3 regions of the Microbulbifer sp. CAU 1566 genome follow, and region 1 is predicted to be linked to each of the others. Evidence: predicted binding sites of a transcription regulator. Region 1 holds the regulator's gene; each other region holds the start of a gene.
What was found. Region 1 encodes LexA, which represses DNA repair genes until DNA is damaged. Its sites were predicted from a motif close to ACTGTNTNTANANACAGT; they were not measured.
Positions count from the first base shown of each region.

Region 2: a site for LexA is predicted at 4,209-4,226, ahead of M0G74_RS00495 (PA0069 family radical SAM protein). Genes of this name have one in related genera too.
Region 3: a site for LexA is predicted at 6,055-6,072, ahead of M0G74_RS05230 (DNA polymerase II). Genes of this name have one in related genera too.

Region 1 covers NZ_JALNMG010000003.1:31,662-39,823, forward strand. Annotated here, with positions in the region: gene M0G74_RS08540 (DUF819 family protein) at 1-653, shown strand, start outside; gene M0G74_RS08545 (cold shock domain-containing protein) at 898-1,113, opposite strand; gene M0G74_RS08550 (mechanosensitive ion channel family protein) at 1,418-2,554, opposite strand; gene nagZ (beta-N-acetylhexosaminidase) at 2,606-3,619, opposite strand; gene M0G74_RS08560 (TetR/AcrR family transcriptional regulator) at 3,708-4,346, opposite strand; gene M0G74_RS08565 (DUF6763 family protein) at 4,751-5,083, shown strand; gene M0G74_RS08570 (TIGR00730 family Rossman fold protein) at 5,103-5,744, opposite strand; gene lexA (transcriptional repressor LexA) at 5,926-6,534, shown strand; gene M0G74_RS08580 (hypothetical protein) at 6,698-6,955, opposite strand; gene M0G74_RS08585 (DUF6586 family protein) at 7,036-7,554, opposite strand; gene topA (type I DNA topoisomerase) at 7,570-8,162, opposite strand, start outside.
Region 2 covers NZ_JALNMG010000001.1:111,667-119,828, forward strand. Annotated here, with positions in the region: gene M0G74_RS00475 (glycine C-acetyltransferase) at 1-41, shown strand, start outside; gene tdh (L-threonine 3-dehydrogenase) at 51-1,076, shown strand; gene M0G74_RS00485 (sodium:proton antiporter) at 1,289-2,530, opposite strand; gene M0G74_RS00490 (FMN-binding glutamate synthase family protein) at 2,552-4,096, opposite strand; gene M0G74_RS00495 (PA0069 family radical SAM protein) at 4,237-5,325, shown strand; gene M0G74_RS00500 (GIY-YIG nuclease family protein) at 5,340-5,630, shown strand; gene M0G74_RS00505 (TSUP family transporter) at 5,664-6,437, shown strand; gene M0G74_RS00510 (DUF3301 domain-containing protein) at 6,595-6,915, shown strand; gene M0G74_RS00515 (DUF1653 domain-containing protein) at 6,927-7,148, shown strand; gene M0G74_RS00520 (saccharopine dehydrogenase NADP-binding domain-containing protein) at 7,224-8,162, shown strand, end outside.
Region 3 covers NZ_JALNMG010000002.1:14,016-22,177, reverse strand. Annotated here, with positions in the region: gene M0G74_RS05250 (NAD-dependent epimerase/dehydratase family protein) at 1-570, shown strand, start outside; gene M0G74_RS05245 (alpha/beta hydrolase) at 708-1,538, shown strand; gene M0G74_RS05240 (hypothetical protein) at 1,597-2,601, opposite strand; gene M0G74_RS05235 (tRNA-dihydrouridine synthase) at 2,619-3,563, shown strand; gene M0G74_RS05230 (DNA polymerase II) at 3,603-6,008, opposite strand; gene M0G74_RS05225 (cadherin-like domain-containing protein) at 6,312-8,162, opposite strand, start outside.

The DNA of each region.
Region 1 (8,162 bases):
CCCGCCGTGGCGCGGACACCAGTGCCATTGATACATTGCGGGAGCGGGTCGAGCACATGCAGCGCAAACATGCGCGCATTCCGAGCCTGCAGGACCTAATGCTGATTGCCGCCGTCGGCTTCGGCATTACCGGCATCGCCCACGCCTGTGCCGACTTCCTGGCACCCTGGTTCCAGGCCAACGCCCCGCAACTGGCCCGCTTCAGCTTCACCAGCCAATTCTTCTGGCTGATCATCATTGCCACTACCCTCGGTATCGCCATGGCATTTTCCCCGGCGAAAAAGCTGGAGGGAGCCGGAGCCTCCAAAGTGGGCTCCATCTTTATCTACTTTCTTGTCGCCACCATCGGCACCCACATGGACATTACCGCACTCAAAGAAAGCCCGGAACTGTTTGTGCTGGGATTGATCTGGATGGCGATCCACGCCGGGCTGATGCTGCTGGTTGCGAAACTGATCAAGGCACCCACATTCTTTATGGCGGTAGGCAGTCAGGCCAACGTCGGCGGTGCGGCTTCCGCACCGGTGGTCGCCGCGGCCTTCCACCCTTCCCTTGCACCGGTTGGGGTTTTACTGGCGGTTATGGGCTACGCCCTCGGCACCTACGCCGCCTGGTTCTGCGGACAACTGTTGCGCGTGGTGGGTGCCGGCTGATTCGTGCCGGGGGCAGTCTCTCACTGTGACGCCCCCGGAATGACCAGCAACAAAAAAGCCCGCACCTTTCGGACTCTTACCGGAAGGTGCGGGCTTTTTCATGACCCTTGTAAAAAGGTCAGCAATTTAAAGCGCTGGTTAACGCACAACCGCCCAAACCATTTTGACCATTTTGCCGGGCAAAATTTATTGAAGTTTGAGCGCGTGTCTCACTAACAGGCTTACAGGTCTTACGACGATCAGCTTATTCGCAGGGAACGACGTCTTCCGCCAACAGGCCTTTATCACCCTGCTGCATTTCGAACTCTACGGACTGTCCCTCGTTGAGGGTTTTGTAACCATCACCGCGAATGCTGCGGTAGTGAACAAAAATATCTTCAGCACCCTCTGAGCAGGTGATAAATCCATAACCCCGGGCATTGTTAAACCACTTCACGGTACCCGTAACGCGATCACTCATTAAGCCAACCTCATTTATTGTTATTGCGTCTGCCTCGGTTGCGGGCAGAACGCCTACCCCATTTGCAGCGGCCGGAGTGTCGTATCTGCGTAACTTGCGGTCAAACGATCACTGCAGCCGTTACCTCGAAGTACTTCCCCATTGCAACCGGAGAAAGTCGTTACTGATTCTTAGATAAATCTGCGCCAGTGTCTAGGTTTCCACGTGAAATTAATGTTACTTCTCGGTAACAATGCGCAACAATTCACCAAATTTGGCCGAAAATCACCGAAAGCTTTGACATATCATGCTCTCGCGCAGCAAGTCACTTAGCTGTCACTCCAGCACCAAGTGTCATTCGGCTATCGTTGGCCAACGCAAGTTCCGGCAAGTCCGCAATATGCAGAGTGGATGTCGGGAAGGCACAAGAGGCGCCGCGATCCTCAACGATCTGCAGAATCTTCAACAGTACATCCTGCTTGATCTCGTGGTAGCGGATCCAGTCCGTCGTTTTGGTGAAGGTGTAGATAAAGAAATCCAGAGAGGACGGCGCGAAAGAATTGAAGTTCACGATCAACGTCTGGTTAGTATCAATCTCCGGGTGCTGCTGAAGCATCGCCCGAACATCATCCACGATTGGCGCCATCAACAGGGCGTCGTCGTAGCGAATGCCAATGGTTTCGTAGATGCGGCGGTTCAGCATGCGCGAGGGGTTTTCTACCGAGATCTGGGTAAACACGCCATTGGGAATATAGAGCGGGCGTTTGTCGAAGGTACGGATTCGCGTCAACCGCCAACCGATATCCTCTACGGTCCCCTCAATTTCCCGGTCTGGCGAACGCACCCAATCTCCCACCTTGAAAGGGCGATCGAGATAAATCATCAAGCCACCAAAAAAATTCGCCAGCAAGTCCTTGGCGGCAAAACCGATCGCCAATCCCCCGATGCCCCCCATGGCCAGCACGCCACTCACGCTGTAACCGAGACGCTGCATAATGACCATCGCGGCGGTAATCATGATGGAGGCGCGAATCAGCTTGCCAATGGCACGTACGGTGGTTGTATCAATGGGTTTGCGTACAAATCGTGGATCGGCAAGGTTCAGCTCAACCTCTTTGGCAAAGCGCAGCGCAAACCAGGTTATCACTACCACAAAGCCGATAGCCCTGGGCTTTCCAGCCAGCCAGGTCAACACCTCTGCATCCGTGGACGCTCCCGCGCGTGCAGCGGCGAGCGATAATCCAAGCAACCAGATCAGAATCGACGCTGGTGGGTTGATGGAATTGACCAGTGCATCATCCCAGGGATTGACGGTGCGCGCGGCGCGTTCGCGCAAACGATTCACGAACAGGCTCAATACCCAGGACGCCATCGCGGTAATCAGTACAACGATAAACACTTCGGCAATCCAGAAACGGTCATCCCCGACGAGAGAGCGCAAAAACGCTTTGGCTGACTCCACAAATTACTCCATTCACTGCTTTCTAATGATCGGTGGCGTTATTGTGCGCATTTACATCCAGGATGCCAGCCATTCCCGGGTTGAATGCCAGCGGGGAGACTGTTCCAGCGCTTCCCAACTGCGTATCTGCGGTTGGCCGCGCATCCGCTCCAGGCGCGCACTGGAGGCCGGGGCAGGCGTATAGCCCTCAAGCGCCGCCAGTACTTCGATCGCTCCCTCGCGATTGTTACAGACAACCCCCATATCGCAGCCCGCATACATGGCAGCGCGAATACGCTCGGCATAGCCCCCTGCCGCACCCGCGCCCTCCATGGTCAGGTCATCACTGAAAATCACACCGTCAAATCCAAAGCGCTTGCGCAATACCTCCTGCAACCAGAAGCGCGAGAAGCCCACGGGATTCTCATCCACATTGGCAAAATGGATATGTGCCGGCATTACGGCATCCAGCTCACCGGCGAGCATGCACTCTTCGAATGGTTTGCAATCGGAAGCCAATACAGATTCCAGCGGGCGCTGGTCTACGGGCAATTCTTCATGGCTGTCTTCGAGCACCTGGCCGTGGCCGGGAAAATGCTTCCCGGTCGTTGCCATGCCCGCCTCGTGCATCCCCGCCATAAACGGCCGCGCCTTTTCTGCCAACAACAGTGGATCTTTGGCGAAACTGCGATCGCCGACGATTCGACAAAAATCGTCATCCGCATCCAGCACCGGGGCAAAACTGAAATCCACACCCACAGCCAGCAGCTCGGCGGCCAGCAACCAGCCAACATCTTTCAGCTGGGTGGTATCCGCGTGGGCTGCCAGCGCCTGCATCGAAGGTATTCGGGTGAAATTGTCGCGAAAGCGCTGCACTCGCCCGCCCTCCTGGTCGACCGCGAGTAGAATTTCCGGGCGAACACGGCGAATATCGGCGATCAGCGCTTCCAGCTGCGGCCGATCGCGGTAATTACGTGCAAAAAATATCAGGCCACCCACCTGCGGATGCCGCAATAAATCCCGATCCTCTGGGGTAAGTTCGGTACCTTCGACATCAATCATTACCGGACCGATCTGAACAGACATGGTCTTCCTGCTCCTTTGATTAATTTGCACGCGCCAGGATTAATTTGTACGCGCCAGGAATAATTTCTACGCGTCAGGCGGTGCGCGGCTATTCCTTCGGCTCGGGCGCAGTCAACATGGCAGAAGCGGCGGGCGCCAGCCGGGCAAGGGTTTCTTCCAGACTGCTCTCTGCACCGAAATCCTCCCGAAGGATAGCTTCAATGGCGTCGAAGCTCGACAGAGAAAATATGGTGGCGCCCAGCATGAAATAAAGGCGCCAGTAGAAGGTCACCGGGTCGACCTGGGGTAAGGCATTGGCAAGCTGGCCCGCAAACCGCCGGTAGCTGGATCCATAGCGCGAAACGATAAACCGCCGCAGGTGGCCCTGGGACTGGGTATAAGCCAGCCCCAGTAAACGCATGAAGCGCTTGGGATCGCGCCCCTCTCTTGCGAGACCGGCCAGTGCGACCCGATACAGGCTCTGCAGGAGGTCATCCACCTGTAAGCACTCGTCCTGAAGCTCTCGACGGCTCAACTCCCGATCCAGATGCTCCGTAAAAGGCGTAAGGAAACGCTCAAATACGGCCTGGATTAACTCTTTTTTCGAACCAAAATGGTAGTTTACCGCGGCCAGATTCACCCCGGCGGTGCTGGTGATAGTGCGCAGCGAGGTTTCAGTAAAGCCGCGCTCGGCAAATAGTACCTCGGCGGCATCCAGGATTCGCTTGACGGTTTCCAGCTGACTCATACCAATTCAAACCAACAATTAAAACGTTTGTTTAAGGGCCTGAGACTAGCATAGTCGGCACCAATTGGAACATCCGTCTCCCCTGCCCCAAAAGCGGTTTAGCCAGCCGCGCGCTTGTATCCACCGAAATTTGCCCTGGCGATCACAAAACATCCAGGGAATCCCGAAATCGCGACCTCCCGGATACCAAGCCGCCGGCACCGACACTAGATTGAATTTAAAGACTGAGGAAATTGCTCGAAACGGAACTTCGAAAGAGGCGCGGGATTTGCTGTAACAGCCGCTATTGATTCCTGAACCGGCCGCCGTGGTGGTGACGATGGCGATGGCGATGGGGACGGGATTTCATAGTAGCGCGGCAACAAAGGGCCCCTAACGATTGATAACGACAGGAGGGCCGCGCCATGGCCAGAATTGCTCCGGAAATTGGCAGCTGGTTCGAAAACTTCCAATCTGGTGAATTGTTTGAAGTGGTGGCAGTAGATCACCCCTCTCGCACCATTGAAGTTCAATACATCGACGGCGCACTGGATGAGATTGACTTTCTCAGCTGGCCGCGACTACCCGTGATTGGTGCAGCACCTCCGGAAGATGCCAACGCCGGATATGGAAGCCTCGCGCGCGAAATGCAGGATGATGAGGATGCCGGATTCAAAAGTCCCTTATTTTCGCCCGCACAAAGTGCCATCGACAAACTGGAAGGCGAGTCTTTTCCCGGGACCGATGAAAGTATTTAACTGAGGGGTAGAGATCCCATCAAATATCGCGCTCGCGAATATATTCCACGATGATCTCTGCCGCCTCCTCGACCGTGTCAACCAATTTGAACAGGTTCAAATCACCGGCATCGATGCATTCCCGGTCCAACACCGTTTCCATCAACCAGTCGATTAATCCCGCCCAGTAGCGCTTCCCTACCAGAACAATAGGAAAACGCCGGACTTTTTGCGTTTGTACCAGCGTCAGCGCCTCGAAAAGTTCATCTAGGGTTCCGTACCCACCGGGCATGGCGATAAAGCCAACGGCATGCTTCACGAACATGAACTTCCGCACAAAGAAATAGCGAAAGTGCAGGCTGATATCGAGATAGGGATTCGGCGTCTGCTCAAATGGCAATTCAATATTCAGGCCGATTGAGGCACCAGCCTGGGTAAATGCGCCGCGATTGCAGGCCTCCATAATCCCGGGGCCGCCGCCGGTAATAACCGGCACTCCTTCACTGGCAAGTAACTCGCCCAGGCGCACACCTTCCTGATATTCCACCGCATCTTCACGGAATCTTGCACTGCCGAAAACCGTCACCGCGCCCTTCAATGTAATCAGGCGCTCGATACCATCGACGAGTTCCGATTGAATTCGCAGCACGCGCCACGCTTCTGGCATTTTTGCGTCCAGCATATGCCTTCTCCTTATTGCCCGACTCCCCTTTTGGGGAACTGGATGCCCATACAACCTGAAAGCCGACAGGTACCCCAAGTCTAGCAGCTAGCCCACACAGTCCCCCGGAAGATTGCGTGCAAGAGAAATCTGTATATAATCCCAGCAACTGTATAAAAATACAGACAACAGGAAAGTGCGCATGACAAACCTTACCGCTCGCCAGGCTCAGGTACTGGAACTGATCAAAACGTATCTGGACGATACCGGATACCCACCCACCAGAGCTGAGATTGCCCAGGAGCTCGGTTTCCGCTCTCCGAATGCGGCAGAGGAACACCTCAAAGCACTGGCGCGTAAAGGCGCAATTGAAATGGTCGCCGGCGCCTCACGCGGTATCCGGATTCCAGACCACCAGAGCGGCTTGCCCATTGTTGGCCGGGTCGCGGCAGGTAATCCGGTACTGGCGGAAGAAAATATTGAAGAATATTGCGAGATCCCGGCGGAGTTTTTCCACCCACCGGCAGACTATCTGCTGCGGGTACACGGCATGAGCATGAAGAATGCCGGTATTTTTGATGGCGACCTGCTGGCCGTACAACGCACGGACAACATCCGCAATGGCCAGATAGTAGTGGCACGGATTGAGGATGAAGTGACCGTGAAGCGATTCAAGCGACGCGGCAACCAGGCAACCATCCAGCTGCTGCCGGAGAATGATGACTTTGATGTTATTCAGGTGGATATGCGTGACAAGAATTTCGCCATTGAAGGCCTGGCGGTTGGTGTGATTCGCCAGAATCCCTTTTAAGGCGCGCATTCACCATCTTCCAGACATAAAAAAACAGGGCCTCAAGCCCTGTTTTTTTATGCGTCTTTCACGGCGTTTGATACACGATTCGCCCCGTATCTTTCCGTTACAACCCGTTACAGCGGCCGAAATCACCGACACTGCGGGGTAGGTTTAAGCAAGTTCAGTGTACCGTGTGCTCGGTCACATCCACGTCTTCCTCGAAGGATTCCGGCTCTGCTTCCAGCTCATTCACATCCTGCACCGCCTCAATTCCCGCCTCCAGCATGGCGCGGGCAATGGCAATCTTGTGCTCACGCAAAAACTCGAGGCTCTCCGCTGAGAAATGAATACGCACCAGCGGGTCTCCCTTGTGACCAGCGCGTCGCAGCGCCACATCACCATTGGACAACTCGATGATTTCGTAGGTCTCAGAAGACATTCACTTCTCCAGTTACAGCATGATTTTCCGCCATTGTAACACAGGGGGAAGTGATTAATCTGCGGCGCCCACTGAAGGCGCTACCACTCTTCGCCTTGTACCCGCTGCCGCTGCACCAGCTCGGTAAGCCCCCGCAGCCAGCGATTGAGACACTCGGGGTCCACCGCAACCGGCATATCTTCCAGTTGCCGCACCGGAATCAGTGTCTGTACGCCCGCCCCTCCGTCAGGCCCCTGCCCGGCGCTAGTCGGAAGCTTCCAGAGCCCAATCCAAGCAACTGCCATCGGGTAGAACCAGCTATCCGGGTTTTCCGCCAGGCTCACCAGCTCGCCGACGTCCGCACTGAATTTGCCCCGGGCCGTCAGCAGGCTCTGTAGCGCCGCTGCGGATTCTGGCACCACACCAGTGCCCAGACCCAACTGGTGGGACTGCTCGCCGAGAAATGCACGATATGCCCGCCACAGTTGCAATAACGCCCCTTCCTGCAAAGCGGCTTGCAGGAGGGGGTTTTCGGTACTGCCCCGCTCATCCAGCGACTGGAGCAGAATCTGGCATTTGCGGAGGGCCGAGGCCACTGTGCCGGTATAGGGGTTGCTCAAGTACAGACCTACCCTTTAGGAACTTTCTTTAGGGGCTTTCTTGGCAGCCGCTTTTTTGGCAGGCGCCTTTTTAGCCGCAGCTTTCTTGGCCGGTGCCTTTTTCGCAGCCGCCTTTTTCGCGGGAGCTTTCTTTGCAGCAGCCTTCTTCGCTGGGGCTTCTACTTCCCATTTCCCGTTGTTGTAGAAGGCCTTCCAGCCCGTCGCTTTGCCCTCTTCCTCACTCTGAACATACTGTTCCTGGGTCTTGCGACTGAAACGGACCACCGTATCCCGCCCCTCGTTGTCTTCCGTGGGAGCAGAAAACAGGAAGCTGTACTTGGGATCTATCTCATCTTTGTGGGGCAGCAACTCCTTCACCAGAGGCGCACGTGTCTCCCGGTTTTTCGGGAACTGGCTTGCCGCCAGGAACAGGCCGGAAGCGCCATCCCGTAGGATGTAGGTGTCGTCGACTTTTTCGCAGGCGAGCTCTGGCATGGGCACCGGGTCCATTTTGGGGGGCGCCGGTTGTCCGCTTTTCAACAGTTTGCGGGTGTTTTTGCAGCTTTCATTGGTACAGCCAAAGTATTTGCCGAATCGGCCAGACTTCAGCTGCATATCACTGCCACATT
Region 2 (8,162 bases), on a different contig from region 1:
ATGCCTTTATTGAAGCCGGCAAAGAACTCGAGATTATTTAAGCGGTAGTTATGAAAGCATTATCCAAACTCAAGTCGGAACCCGGCATCTGGATGACCGATGTCGAGGTACCCGAGCCAGGTCACAATGACCTGTTGATCAAGATCCGCAAGACTGCCATCTGCGGCACAGACATGCACATTTACCACTGGGACGAGTGGTCGCAAAAGACCATTCCGGTACCCATGGTGGTGGGCCACGAGTATGTGGGTGAAGTCGTCGGTATGGGCCAGGAAGTGGCCGGCTTTAAAGTGGGCGATAGAGTCAGTGGCGAAGGCCATATCACCTGTGGCCATTGCCGCAACTGCCGCGCCGGCCGCCGCCACCTGTGCCGCAACACCTACGGTGTGGGCGTGGATCGCCAGGGCGCGTTTGCGGAATACCTGGTGATTCCCGCACTCAATGCCTTCAAAATCCCGGACAATATTTCCGACGAACTGGCTTCCATTTTCGACCCCTTCGGCAACGCCGTGCACACTGCGCTGTCGTTTGACCTGGTAGGCGAAGATGTCCTGATCACCGGCGCCGGCCCCATCGGTATCATGGCCGCGGCGGTAGCGCGCCACGTAGGCGCGCGCCATGTGGTCATTACCGATATCAACGATTACCGCCTGGAGCTGGCGAAGAAAATGGGCGCAACGCGCACCGTCAATGTCAGCAAGGAAAAACTGCCGGATGTAATGAAAGACATCGGCATGACCGAAGGTTTCGACGTGGGGCTGGAAATGTCCGGTGTCGCTGTCGCTTTCCGCGATATGCTGTCGGCCATGAACCACGGCGGCAAGATTGCAATGCTGGGGATTCCCCCAGGTGAGATGGCAATCGACTGGAGCCAGGTAATCTTCAAAGGCCTGATTCTTAAGGGAATCTACGGTCGCGAAATGTTTGAGACCTGGTACAAGATGGCCAGCCTGATTCAGTCCGGCCTCGACCTGTCTCCGATCATCACCCACCAGTTCCCGGTAGATGAGTTCCAGACTGGTTTTGACACCATGGGTTCTGGGGAATCCGGAAAGGTGATTCTTAACTGGCAATAATACGGCTTGCGGGCTTCAGGGTACTGCTCTGAAGCTGGCCCGGTGGCGGGAGAGCACTGGGTATTCGTTTTCAAAACCGCTGTGAATACATCCCTGTACGCTGCGTCGGCAACATCCCTGTTGCCGACGCTTTTGAAAACGAATTCCCAGCACTCTCCCTTCAATTCAGACCAATTACTTCGCAAGCACAACAAATCACACGAGAAATAACGCTAAGATCCCAACTTCCGAATCAAGCGAGTACTCGTAGTCCCCTGCACCAACAAAGAAAACAATACCACCCCGAACACCATCGACTGTACTGTCCACCAGTAAGGCAACTCCGTTGGTAGTGACAACACCAGCGCCACCGCAATTACCCCCCGCAAACCGCCCCAGCTCAAGATCAAACGCCAGTTCGCGGGAATCGGCGGCCCCACATAACGCGCAAAAGGCGCCAACAAAAATACTGCAAAGCCCCGTGCACCAATCGCCGCAACAATCCCGATGATCATCGCCAACCACTGGTGAGAAAACATCTCGAAGGTTATCACCAGCCCCATGATCACAAAGATCAGGGCATTAAATAGCAAACTCAGCCACTCCCAGGTGGGTTCAGCATGGCTCAGGTAAGTCTCGTACTGCTCACGCAGGCAAGCCCTCGCCACGATGGCGCACAGCACGACCGCGATAATTCCGGATACACCGACAACATGTTCTGCCAGATAGAAACTGCCAAACGCCGCCAGTACCAGCACCATCAACGCGGCACCCGCAGAGCGTAAAAACAGAATCACAATCGCCGTCACCAGCCCGCAAAGCGAACCCAACGCCAACCCGCCAAAGAAAACCACTGCAAAATAAAGCGCAAAACCACCCGCGCCGCTGATGGCTTCTCCGGTTGCCACCGATCCCTCCATGGCACTGTGGCTGGCTATGCCCAACACCAGGGAGAAAAGCACAATCGCCACCGCATCGTTAAACAGGCTCTCGCCCTCGACTAATGTCAGTAATTCTTCATTGGCATTGGTTGTTCGCAACCGGGCAACAATCGCGACCGGATCGGTAGCCGCAAGAATAGCGCCGGTAAGCAGTGCAGCCAGCCAGGGGAAACCGGAGGGGTGATAAATGCCGTAGTAAACCAGTATCGCGGTAATCAACGCACAGATCAGTGCGCCCAAGGTGGCCAGCAGCAGGATTGGGCCCAACCAGCGGAACAGCTTGTCGGGATCAATTTTCCATGCCGAGTCAAAGATCAATACCGGCAGGATTACGAAGAACACCAGCTGCTGCAGGTTTTCGGCACGCAGTCCGGTGTCGTAGTCGAAAACCGGCAGCAGCATGCCCGCAAGTACCCCGGCAATCAGGCAACCGAGGGTATTGTCCCGTTTCAAAATGCGCGCAATCGATAGCCCCGCTACCGCAGCAACCGCCATATACAACCCCTGGCCGACCAGTGTGGTTACGCCTTCCATGGTTCACTCCCGAAGGGTCGATTATTGGGAATCGCGATCGGAGGCGATCACGGATTTGGGTTTTACTTCCGGCACCAGGTCGGACAATGGCACCGGTGTACCACGCTCATTGATGACTTCGACATGAGCGCGGCGCAATTGGCGTGGCTCGGGGACACCACAGGAGTGCGCGATGGTGCCCACTTCGTACACCATGTTGCGCGCGTAATGGTAAACCCGCTCGGCCTTGTCCATGGGATCCAGCCCCTGCTGCAGGTCCGGGTTGTGGGTAGTAACGCCCGTTGGGCAGGTATTTTTATTGCACTGCATGGCCTGGATACAGCCGAGGGAAAACATGAAACCGCGCCCGCAATTGATAAAGTCGGCGCCCATCGCCAGCGCCCAGGCCACCATGGACGGCGTCAGCAATTTGCCCGCGCAGATAATCTTGATGCGCTCGCGCAACCCGTACTCGGCAATAAGATCAACCACCAGCGGCAGACTGCGGTTCAGCGGCAGCCCCATATAGTCCATCAAACTCTGGGGCGCGGCACCGCTGCCACCATCAGCGCTATCGATGGTAATGAAGTCCGGTGCGGACTCCGGGCCACGCCGCCGGATCAAATCGCACAATTCATGCAGCCAGTCGCTGCTGCCAATCACGCACTTGAAACCAACAGGCTTACCGGTAACCTCGCGAATATGACCAATCATATCCAGCAGCCCGGCCACATCCCTGAATTCCGGGTGGCCATTGGGACTGATGGAGTCCATCCCCACAGGAATACCGCGCACCCGGGCAATCTCCGGCGTCACCTTGATTCCCGGTAATATGCCGCCCTTGCCCGGCTTGGCGCCCTGGGAGAGTTTCAGCTCGAACATTTTGACCTGTTCATGGGCCGCCACTTCCCGCAATTTGTCGTCAGACAGGTTGCCTTCGGCGTCCCGCACACCGTATTTGGCGGTACCGATCTGGAAGACGACGTCACAACCGCCCACCAGGTGGTGGGGCGACAAGCCACCCTCGCCGGTATTCAGCCAGATCCCCGCTTTGGCCGCGCCTCTCGACAACGCTTCCACCGCTGGCACCGACAGGGCGCCGAAGCTCATGCCCGAAATATTGAAGATGGAGCGGGTGGTATAGGGTCTGCGCGCGGCGCCTTCCCCCACCGTAACCTCTCGCGGTGGTACCGCGTCCTTGGCCAGGGTGGGAAAGGGATGGTTCAGGAACACGATATCCCCTGGCTGATTGAGGGGTCTTGTGGAACCGAAAGCCAGGGTGGAATCCACGTTTTTTGCCGCGCGGTATACCCAGCTGCGCTGGGCGCGATTGAAGGGCATCTCTTCCCGGTCCAGGGAAAAGAAGTACTGCCGGAAAAACTCCCCGAGGTGCTCAAACTGATAGCGGAAACGCCCCAGCACAGGGAAGTTGCGGCGGATGGCCTGCTTGGTCTGACTCACATCCGAGAGATACAGGTACACCACATAGAGCACCAGCAACACCAGCCCGAAGGCGAACAGCATCGCAAACACCTGTAATACATTGACCGCGAATGCCTTGATCGCGGCGACCGCATGAAGATCCATCCCCTGCTCCCTGCCCTAGAATCATCGAAAACCGACGAAAACCAAGCAGTCATTGTATGTGCTTCGCAGTTTCCTTGCACTGGCTAGGATCCAGTCATAAACTCCCCAAACAACTGGACAAACATACAGCCCTAAATTCCGTGGCCAACGACTCCCCTGACAACCCTACCCAATCCCTCAAGGGGCGCGGCGCCATCAGTAACCTGGCGGGGCGCTTTGTGGATCAGGTCAGCACCCGCGAGAGCGACGGCTGGGAGCAGGCCCTGGAACAGCAGCAACGGATTGACACCGTGGCGATCGAGGAGAAGGCCAAGTCCATCATTACCACCAATAACTCCCCGGATATTCCGTTTACCCAGTCGATCAACGCCTATCGGGGCTGCGAACACGGATGCGTCTACTGCTACGCCCGCCCCGCCCATGCCTATATGGACCTGTCGCCAGGGCTCGATTTCGAAACCCGGCTGTTTTACAAACCCAATGCCGCGGAGCTGCTTGAAAAGACACTGCGCCAAAAAAGTTACCAGTGCAGCCCCATTGCCATGGGCACCAATACTGATCCCTACCAGCCCCTGGAAAAAGAAAAGCAGATCACCCGCCAGTTACTGGAAACACTGCAGCGCTACCAGCACCCGGTGACCATAGTCACCAAGAGCCAGCTGATACTGCGTGACCTGCCGATACTGGCGGAAATGGCGCAAGACAACCTGGTACATGTGGGGATCAGCGTAACCACGCTGGACAATGCATTAAAACGCAAACTGGAACCGCGCACCGCAGGGCCGGCAGCACGGCTGCGCACCATCGAAGCACTGGCAAGTGCCGGTATACCCACCGCGGTGATGGCCGCGCCCATGATTCCGGCACTGAACGATTCAGAACTGGAAGCCATTCTTACCCAGGCGCAGCAGGCGGGCGCGATTCACGCCGCTTACATACTGCTGCGATTACCGTTTGAGGTGGCACCGCTCTTTCGCCAATGGCTAGCAGAACACTACCCGCAGCGGGCACAGCACGTGATGAGCCTGGTGCAACAGAGCCGCGGCGGTAAGGATAACCAGACCGAATTCGGCCAGCGCCAACGAGGCACCGGTGTCTTTGCACAGTTACTGCAGCAGCGGTTTCGGGTAACCTGTCGCAAACTGGGACTGAATGAACGCAAGCTGGACCTGGATTGCAGTCGCTTTTTTCTGCCGCCACAATCCGGTGACCAGCAAAGTCTTTTTTAATCGGCGGTTATGTTTTGTCTGGCTGGTTTGTTTATCTGATTCGCACCAACAGCGGCTCGCTGTATACGGGTATTACCCGAGATGTAGAGCGGCGCTTTGAAGAGCACAGCAGTGGCAGCCCCAAAGCCGCCAAGGCGCTGCGCGGTCGCGGCCCCCTGACACTGGAATTCCAACAGGGCGTCGACAGCCATTCCGATGCATTAAAACTGGAAATGCAGATCAAGAAGTGGCCCAAGGCACGCAAGGAGGCATTGATTGCCGGCAAGCTCAGCCTGCCCATCCAGACACCCACCACTGCCCCCTGACACCCCAAGTCCGACTCACACAAGAAGTACCCGATGGATATCACCATTACCCTGCTATTGATTCTGTTTGCTGTTGCCATGCTGGCGGGCTGGGTGGACACCCTGGCCGGTGGCGGCGGGTTACTGACGGTGCCCGCGTTACTGCTCGCCGGCCTACCGCCGGTTGCCGCACTGGCGACCAACAAAAGTCAGGCGATACTCGGTACGTTTACCTCGACGGCCACGCTGTATTCCAAGGGGCACTTGCGCGAGCGCGCGCTGATTCTTCCGGTGGTTACTGCAGGCATTGGCGCTGGTGTAGGCGCCTGGCTGATTCAGCGGGTGGACACAAGCTGGCTCAACTGGGTGATTCCAGTGCTGTTGTTGTGCGTCGCACTCTATGTTTGGCTCACCCCCAATTTGGGCAACAGCGAACGCCAGGGAAAACTGAGTGAAAAACAGTGGGCACTGACGTGCGTGCCTGCGGTGGGCTTTTATGACGGCGCTTTTGGCCCCGGTACCGGGACCTTTTTTGCCGCGTCCGGGGTTGCCTTTCGCGGGCAAACCCTGCTCACCGCAACCATCCGGGCAAAACTGTTCAACCTCACCACCAACGTGGTCTCCCTGGCCCTGTTTGCCACTGGCGGCAAAGTGGTGTGGGTTATCGGCGGAGCCATGATGGCCGGACAAATGCTGGGCGCGTTTATCGGAAGCCACACCATGCTGGCAGGCGGTACCCGCATCATACGTCCGCTGGTGATCACCATGTGTATGCTGATGTCACTGGGCCAGATCGCCCAGCACCTGGATCTGCTGCCTCTCCCCTGATCGTTACTTTCTTACTTGAAAATCACGCAACCAGGGAATCTCGCCCCCCGTGGCACAAGACTTTTGGGGAAACAGCCGGTGATGAGAATCGTGCCGGGCATAGTCCCTCCGCTGGTGGTATTCTTGCGCCCACGAAAGATAGCAAAACGTACCTCCTATGTATTACTCACTGGGCGACCTTTTCTGGATCTTCCTGCTGATACTGGCAGCCTGGTATTTCTGGGCCGGTATGGCCGCCAAGGACCGGGTGCGCAGGATCGTAAAGACGCACTGTAAAGAAACCGGCGTGCAATTGCTGGATGATACGGTGATGCTAAAGCGCACTCGCCTGAAGCGCGACAAGAGCGGCCAGGTGCGCCTGCTGCGCCAGTACGAATTCGAATTTACCTCTACCGGAGAGCGCCGTTACAGCGGTATCGCTGTGCTGCACGGGCAACGCGTCAACCAGATCCAACTCTCCCCTTACCACCTCTCCTGAGGAGGATACACATGGATCCGATCAGCAAGGGCATTTATCGCCACTATAAAAACGGCAAGCAATACCATTTGATGGAAATTGCCACCCACAGTGAAACCGGGGAACAACTGGCCATATACCGGGCTCTGTATGATGAGTTTGGCGTTTGGGCCCGCCCTCTGGCGATGTTTGCGGAGACCGTGGAAAAAGACGGGCAGCAGGTTCCGCGCTTCGCTCTGGAAAAACGCCTGTAACAAGCGCCAGTAACAAACGCCTGTAACAACAGTTACCCGATTGAATAAGAAGATCGAGAACAATAAGGACACTCGGTGAACAATAAACAGATCCTGATTTACGGCGCCTATGGCTATACCGGTGAGCTGATTGCCCGCAACGCAGTCGCCAAGGGGCTGAAGCCCATTCTCTCTGGCCGCAGTGCTGCCAAGCTGCAACCGCTGGCCAACGAGCTGGGACTGCCGGCTATTGCCGTCAGCCTGGACGATGAAGAGGCCCTGGTCCGGACCCTCAAAGACGTTGCCGTGGTGATTCACTGCGCCGGCCCCTTCTCTGCCACTGCAGAGCCGATGATGCGCGCCTGTATTGCCAGCGGCACCCACTATCAGGACATTACCGGCGAAATGTCGGTCTACCAGCTGGCCCACGGGATGGACGCAGAGGCGAAGGCCGCAGGTGTCGTGCTCTGCCCCGGCACCGGTTTCGATGTGATTCCCACCGATTGCCTGGCGGCCGCACTGCATAAAACCATGACCAGCGCCACCCACCTCACCCTGGGTTTCGATTCCGATTCCGGCCTCAGCCCCGGTACCGCCAAGACCTCGATTGAAAGCCTGGGCGTGGGCAGTGCCGTGCGCCGCAACGGCAAGATTGAAATCACCCCCCACGGCGAAATTACCCGCAAGATCAATTTCGGCCGCGGCGAAAAATTCGCCGTCGCCATTCCCTGGGGTGACATTGCCACCGCTTACTACACCACCGAAATCCCCAATATCGAGGTGTACATTCCCATGAGCCCGCGGCGGGCAAAAAAAATGCAGCAGCTGAACAAATTCCGCTGGCTGCTGCGTATGAACTGGATGCAGAACTGGCTCAAGGGCAAAGTGGACCAAAAAGTCCGTGGTCCCAGCGAAAACCAGCGCGCAGAACAGCAGACCTGGGTGTGGGGCGAAGTGCGCAACGACCGCCGCGGCGAGCGCCGGGTGGGCCGCGTGGTGACCGCCAACGGCTACGATGTGACCGTGCACGGTTCT
Region 3 (8,162 bases), on a different contig from region 1:
AATGGAGCGAAAGGCAAGGTCCGGGGTGAAATCGCCAAGGCGCTGCTCAATGCTATGGAGCGAGGCCGCGTACAGGCAATGATTTGCCGGGCACCGGAGTTCTATGGGCCTCGAAAGACGCAAAGCATTACCAATGCGACCGTCATAGACAACCTGTTAGCCGGCAAATCCGCAAAGGTGTTTCTCCGTGACGATGTGCTGCGGACGCTCATCTACACCCCCGATGCCAGCCGCGCCATGGCCCTGCTCGGCAACACACCCGATGCCTATGTGCAAACCTGGCACCTGCCCTGCGACGACGACAGATTGACTTACCGGCAGTTCATTGAACTTGCCGCAGAAGTGTTTGGTGTCGAAGGAAACTACGCAGTGTTAAAACGCTGGCAGCTCTGGTTGGCAGGATTGGTCAACAAAACCGTGCGGGACGCGGCGGAACTGCTGCCGCGCTACAAAGTCGACAACATCTTCGTCTCCGACAAGTTCAAAGCGCGCTTCCCCGATTTTCAGGTCACCACCTTTCGGCAGGGCCTGAGCACGATTGTTGATGAGCGGGCCGGCGCTTCAGATTGACGTTTATCTACCCCTCTCCACACCCTTGTTAGCTTGAGCTTAAAGCCCGGTTTAATCCTACACTGGGAAGCGGCAGTTTTAAGCATTCAGTGCAACGAGAAGACAGGCGTTCAATCGAGCCTAAAGGAGAAAGCGACATGGGATTTGTCACAACCAAGGATGGCGTGGAGATTTTCTACAAGGACTGGGGACCGAAAGACGCACAGGTCGTCTATTTTCACCACGGCTGGCCACTCAGCTCCGACGACTGGGACGCCCAGATGTTGTTTTTTGTGGAGAAGGGCTTTCGGGTAGTGGCACATGACCGACGCGGCCACGGGAGATCGACCCAGGTCTGGGATGGGCATGATATGGACCATTATGCCGATGACGCGGCAGCCGTGGTGAAACATCTCGACCTGAAAGATGCCGTGCACGTCGGTCATTCCACGGGCGGTGGCGAAGTCGTTCACTACATCGCGCGACACGGGGAGGATCGAGTCTCCAAGGCTGTCATCATCGCGGCGGTGCCGCCAATCATGGTGAAAACCGAAAACAATCCTGGCGGCCTCCCAAAAGAGGTCTTCGACGATCTGCAAGCCCAGCTCTTCGCCAACCGCGCGCAGTTCTATTACGATATTCCCGCTGGCCCCTTCTATGGCTTCAATCGCCCGAATGCAAAACCTTCCGACGGCATTATCTGGAACTGGTGGCGTCAGGGCATGATGGGTGGCGCCAAGGCACACTACGACGGTATCGTCGCCTTTTCACAGACTGACTTTACTGAAGACCTCAAGAAAATCACTATTCCAGTTCTGGTGATGCACGGTGACGATGATCAGATTGTTCCCTATGAGGATTCTGGCCCGCTGTCTGCCAAGCTGCTGCAGAACGGTACTCTGAAAACCTATTCCGGCTTTTCCCACGGCATGCCTACCGTCAATGCCGAGACAATCAATGCGGACCTACTGGCGTTTATTCAGGGTTAAAATAAAAAGCGGATGCCAGCCCAAAGCATGACTGGCATCCGCTTATCCTACCGATTACTCACTCCTGCAACATGGCACTCAACGGTTTGGGTACGTATAGAGCGCTTTGAAAATCAGGCACGTACTCATACTTCACGACCGATCCCAAATCCAGTGTTTTGATATAGCGAGAGAGACTACCGTCTGTCAGTGTCAGGTTTACCGCCTCATCACTGGTGCTGGATGCATAACTGAGCTGGCGAGACACCGAATAGCCGTATATCAAGCTCCCCTTCTCGTCGATATTCGTAAAGCTATTGGTGACCATGGCGACATCGCTTGAAAGGTCTTTTAGCTTTGCCCCTTCAAAAACAACATCAACCTCACCCGTTTCACGATCAATCACTTCAAACGTCAAGGATTCATCACCTTCTCGATAGTTGATGTCGGTCAGCCATTTCGGAAGATTGTAGCCCACTACCCCCCTGACCCTGGCCAGCTCCGTATCCACAGGAAGCTTCAACACATAGCCCCAAAAACTTTTCGATCTCGTTTGTCCCAGCATAGTGAAGGGCCCTAGGTTTGACCCTCCGGGCTTGTTCGTAATAATCGATAGCGCGATTTCGTTGTAGCTGTCATTGTCGCAATAGTGGTAAGCATAAGCGGTCAACGCGACTAGCCCCCTATTCGGCCAAATCTGAATTGGCTGAACCTGTTCCAGCACTTCGCTGGGCATCAACTCTCTCAACCCGCTCAGGTCTGCGGTAAAGACCGCAGTGATCCTACTGTTTTCGTAATAGAAGTTTGGCGAGTAGGACTCAAACCCAATATCGACTTTTGTCTTCTCAAGCGTTTTAAACCAGCTCAAGTCGGTTTCAGGCGATTCAGCGGCAACAACGGATAGCGGGGGGTTGGAGCGATAACGGTCATACAGCCCGCCTTTGACTAAAGGTACTTCATGACCGGCAATATTAATAATGGTGCTATCAGGCCGCTCAGTTTCGCCGACGTCTTGCGCATGGGCAGCTCCCGTAATTGCACCCAAGAATACCGCGGCAAGCAGTGTCATATTTCTAACTTTCATACTCGGCATACTCTTCAATTGTCTGGTCGGGGAACCTTAAGATTGAATCCACGTTTAAGGTCAAGCATCCAGGCGAACTTGACATTGAATCTGGCTTAAAGGTTAGGGTTCACGCACAACCACAGGAGGTAATGACCCCGGAAGTGATTGATGACGTGACCGAGCGATTTATCCGGACGGCACAGCTTGCGGAGCAGGCTGGGTTTACCGGGGTACAAATTCATGCGGCACACGGCTATCTGCTGAGTCAGTATCTTTCGCCGCTCACGAATAAAAGAACGGATATGTGGGGCGGCTCTCTGAAAAACCGAGCCCGCCTACTGCTGGATATTGTCAGAGGCGTTCGCGCCGCGGTATCCCCCAGGTTTGCCGTTGCGGTAAAGATCAACTCCGCGGATTTCCAGCGCGGCGGATTCATCACTGATGACGCGCGGCAAGTGGTGGAGATGCTGAATGAACTGCAGGTCGACCTGGTTGAACTGTCGGGCGGAAGCTACGAAGCACCGGCCATGCATGGACGCTCCCGGGATGATCGCACCCTCTCCCGTGAAGCCTATTTCCTGGAGTTCGCCCGTGATATTCAGTCCGTCGCCAGGATGCCCATCATGGTTACCGGGGGCATACGCCGGAAACCGGTGGCGGAACAGGTAATTGATAGTGGCATGGACATGGTGGGTATTGGTACCGCCCTTGCCATAGACCCGAATCTACCTCGAGATTGGATGCAGGGGAAAAGCAGCGCACCGGAACTGTTGCCGATCAACTGGGCCAACAAACCACTGGCTTCTCTGGCCTATATGGCCGTGGTCAAATATCAGCTCCAGAAGCACAGTGTAAATCGCAGTCCCGATCCCGAAGTTTCTCACTTGTGGGCGCTGATCCGGCAACAAATCCGCAATGCAATTCTTGCCCGGAAATACCGGCGTCGAATGGTTGGAAGAGCAATAAAATTTCGAGACTAAAGCGCTGTAGTGATGCGCATTTTCATGGCATGCGGATGTTCAATCGCTCACCCCGAACAGGCCCAGCTGGCCATCCACCAGACTATCAAAATCCAGGTCTATGAAGGGCAATATGGCATCGGCCACCGGCTTGAGCTGTTTGTCGATGTAGTGCTGGTAATCGATCGGCGACTGGAGGTAATCCACCGGCTCCGGGCCATTGAGGGTAATTACGTAGTGAATCCAACCCTTGTTCTGATATTTGGGTGAAAGTCCCTGCTGGCGGCGGTTTTCGTCGGCCAGGCGCGCGGCGCGCACCTGGGGCGGTATGTTTTTTACGTATTGCTCCAGCTTGCGCCGGAGCCGCTTGCGGTAGACCAGCTGCTCATCCATCTCCCCTGCCCGGGTTTTCTCCACCGTCTCGCGGATATAGTCGGATGGATCTTCACTCTTGAACACCATCCCGTAGAGTTGGGTCTGGAACTGCTTGGCCAGGGCGGTCCAGTCGCTGCGCACCGTTTCCAGGCCCTTGAATACCAGCTTTTCCTCATCGCCGTTCACCACGAGGCCCGCATAGCGTTTCTTGGAGCCGGCCTCCGAGCCACGAATGGTGGGCATCAAAAAGCGCTGGTAGTGGGTTTCGAATTCCAGCTCCAGTTCGCACTCCAACGCCAGCTCGTCTTTGAGCTTGTTCTGCCAGCGCGTGTTTATCTCGCTGGCCAGATTCTTGCCGATGGCATCGGCCTCTTCCGGGCTGGGTTGGCCGCTCAGCCAGACAAAGGTGGAATCGGTATCGCCGTAGATAACCTGATGTCCCAGCTCTTCAATCCAGCGGGCCGTCTGCTGCATGATCTCGTGACCGCGCAGGGTGATGGAGCTGGCCAGGCGCGTGTCGTAAAAACGGCAGCCGCCACTTCCGAGCACCCCGTAAAAGGAATTCATGATGATCTTGATGGCCTGGGAGCGCGCTGCATCCTGCTCTTGCTTGGCGATGTCGCGCTGGGCCCAGAGATTGGTAATGATGTCCGGCAGGAAATGCTTGTCGCGGGAAAAGCGCGCGCCGCGAAAACCGGGGATGCTGTTGTCATCCGGCCGGCCCTCGGTCGTATCCTCTTCCGATCCCTCTTTCGCCTCTTCAGCCAGTCCCTCAATCAACCCCATCGGATCGATCTTGAAGGTACGGATAATGCTGGGATACAGGCTCTTGAAATCCAGCACCAGCACGTTGTCGTACAGGCCCGGTCGGGAATCCATCACATAGCCGCCCGGGCTGGCCAGGCCGCCGTCGGCCGGCAGGTTGGGCGCAACATAGCGGCTGCGGTGCAGCCTGGGCAGGTAGAGGTTGGTAAACGCCGCCACCGAACCGCCGCTGCGGTCGAGTTCAAGACCGGTGAGCTGGGCCCGCAGGCGCAGGTAATCCAGCAAGCGGGTGTGCTGGAAGATATCCCAGACCAGGCGGCAGTCTTCCAGGTTGTAGGCCGCCAGCTTGGGTTTGTTATGGCGAAAGTCGTGTTCAATCGCCACCAGGCGGTTGTCCACGTCTTCGGTGTCCTTGCCCCTGCCCAGTAAGGTCTGTGACACAAACTCCAGGCTGAAGCTTTCAAAGCTGTAGGTGGCGTTCTTCAGCCCATCGATGCCGTCCAGCACCACCCGGCCCGGCAGCGTCACGAAGCCCTGGTTGCCTTCCCGGCCATCCCGCCAGCGGGCATCGGTGCCACCGCGCCCCAGCTTCAGGCGCAGGCCGTAGCGGGCGGCCCTTTTCAGAAGCAGCCGGAAATCAAAGTCCACCACGGACCAGCCAATGATGATGTCCGGGTCCAGGGACTGGACCCTGGCCTCCAGCGCCTCCAGCAGAGTCCGTTCGTCATCCACCCAATGGATGCTGGTGTCGGCGGCCTCCGGTTTGCCCTCCGTTAACCCCACCATTAGCACCTCCTCCACGCCATGCCCGTAGAGACCGACGGAATACAGCTCACCCTGGCCGGAGCACTCCACGTCCAGAGACACCACCTTGAAATCCGGCTGCACCTCGGCGCCCTTGAGGCGCACCTGTCGGTATTCCGTATAACCCTCTTTGGCCCGGGCCACGCCTTCAAAGTAGAGGCCTCCTCGGGCAAAGCGCTCCATCAGGTAGCGGTCGTGAAGACGAAAGTCCGCTTCAAACACCTTGATGCCGCGTGCTTGCAACTGGGTCTGGGCCCGGCGATGGGCGTCGATGGTGGGGAAATACAGCATGGCCGCTTCCTCGCGACCAAAGGTCTGGAAGCCCAGCTGCTGCCATTCGTAGGGAACCCCGGCCAGCGCCTCGGTCACTTGGGCGTGGTCCGCCACCTTCACCATAAAGACCGGGCGCTCACCTTCGATGACCAGCTTGACCGGGCCCTCGGACGTGGCCAGCCAGTAGTGGATGCAGGTGCTGCCGCGCTGGTCAAAGCTGTGGCGGCTTAGGAGGAATCCTTGAGGCAAGAGGTAGTACTTCGTTGAGGCTTCGGTTAGAGATTGGCGCCATTCTACTGGATAAATACACAGACACCAGTAGTCACCATAGCTAGATGCCAGGGCTCTGACAGCCAGCATAGGCTATGCCTATACCCCCATCAATCCGACTCACGCAAGGAAAATAAATACAGTAAATAAGTCCTGTGTTAAGGATAGGCCGCAACCACTTCCTGGTTTAACGCGGTATTGCAGGTAATGAGAACTGGGTGATTTCGCCTCAAAAGACAAAGGGCCACTAGGGCCCTTTGTCGGAATGGTTAAGCTTGTACATCAACGAGTTATGTTGATGGCGCCTTGTACCGTAGTCCAAAACAACTCACGGACGCCGTCACCATTGGTATCGACCAGTTTCATGCTGCCAGGCGTGGACGTATCACTTAACTTCAGGGACTCAGAGATGATCTTGCCGCTACTCGGATCCGCCTCAATGAAGAAGTGATCATAGTATTCACCACCGAACTGGACGTTCAACATAATATTATTAGCAGAATCCCCGTAATCCTGCATTTGCATAGAAAGGATTTCAATATCTGGGAAGGACGCAACGCTTCGCAGTGTAAAGTCCGAGTTCAGCAGCAGCAGCCAAGTATCCCCTGCACTACCATTGGTCAGGGCAAGCACGATTTCATTATTACTGTCGCCATCCACATCGCCAGTGGTAACGCCGACCATATTAAGCCGATCAAAATAGAGGCCAAAGTACTCACTACGCTTCGCTTCCGGAATATCATTCAGTGAGAAAGTCCGCGTAATGGAAGCAGAACCTTCCCCAGGAGTGATCAAGTTCAAACTCTGCGGTGTGTAGCTGACAATCTCTGTGGCATTGGTGCCATCGAAATCAACTACTTCAAGGCCTACACCACCGGCGTTTTCCAGGTGCCAAAGTTGCTGAAAGGTTTCACTATCAAAGGCGTAGACGGAGCCCAGCTCAGTCGTCAACACCATTGCAGTATTGGAAGTAGATGCCAGTTTTGCGTGAGCAACCGCTACAACCTTACCGTCCAGTTCTGAGCCGGTCCAGACGAAGGACTCCGAGAAGAAATCATAAATTCTCGGTACCGAGTCCTCGGCATAAAGCAATTGGCTAGTACCGTCGTCCCCCAAATCGGTAATACCCCCAGAAAACGCGGAAGACCTGTGGAGTCTCGGTATTCCGGCTTCCCAAGTCATCTCTCCATTACCGGGGTTCATAAGCCCAAGATAAAAAGCTTCACTACCGAAATCCACTTGGCCCATGGCCGCCAGCTTTACGCCTTCACCATTGAAGTTTACCGTGTGCAGGTTCGACAATTTGCTCGTCAGGTAATTCGGCTGTGGCGTGGTCCATTCCAGCTCAACATTACCGTCACCGGAGATATCCGAGTAAGTCTTGGCATGCCCTCTGTCTCTAAAGAAAAACTCAAGCTCAGGATCATCATCGAGATTGACAATAGCCATCCCTTCACCCCATGCACTAGAGCGCGAGCTGTTCCAGTGCGGAACTAATTGCGGAGACGCTTCGGCATCAAACGAATACAGTTGACCTCTTCCGACACCATTCTCAGTGGTTAAAATTTCTGATTTACCATCGCCATCTGTATCGAAGGCGAATATGTTGGTCGTATAAACCGGGTTTTGCACTTTTACACCCTGCGCAACGGCATCAAACAGGGTGAGATAGTGGGAGCTACCGATTTCTGGATTTTTTAAGGCGCCGATAATTTCGCCAATTCCATCGCCATCAACATCGGCAATTTCAATATCGTGATCATACGACTGCTCATTGAACCCGCGAGTGTAGTGCCACTCCAACTCATAGCCTTCGCCGTTGAGGCCGAAGAGATAGCCATTGTCTGTAGCAATCTCGAGTGTTGGGTCTTCATCAACATTGCCAGTGTCCAGGTTAACCCCAAGCGGTAACGAAGGAGACTGCCATACTAGAGAAAAATCTGATGCCTTGAGTATGGTTAAGCGCTGCTCACTAGAATTGTAAGAGCCAAGCATGTCGACCAACACCACTATCTCTAACTGCCCGTCATTGTCCAGGTCCGCAGTGCGAATGGCGACTACTTTGTGTCCTTCGACGGTCGCCACCTGCCTCGCTTTTTGATCACCATCGAACATATACAGGTTGGTCATTTT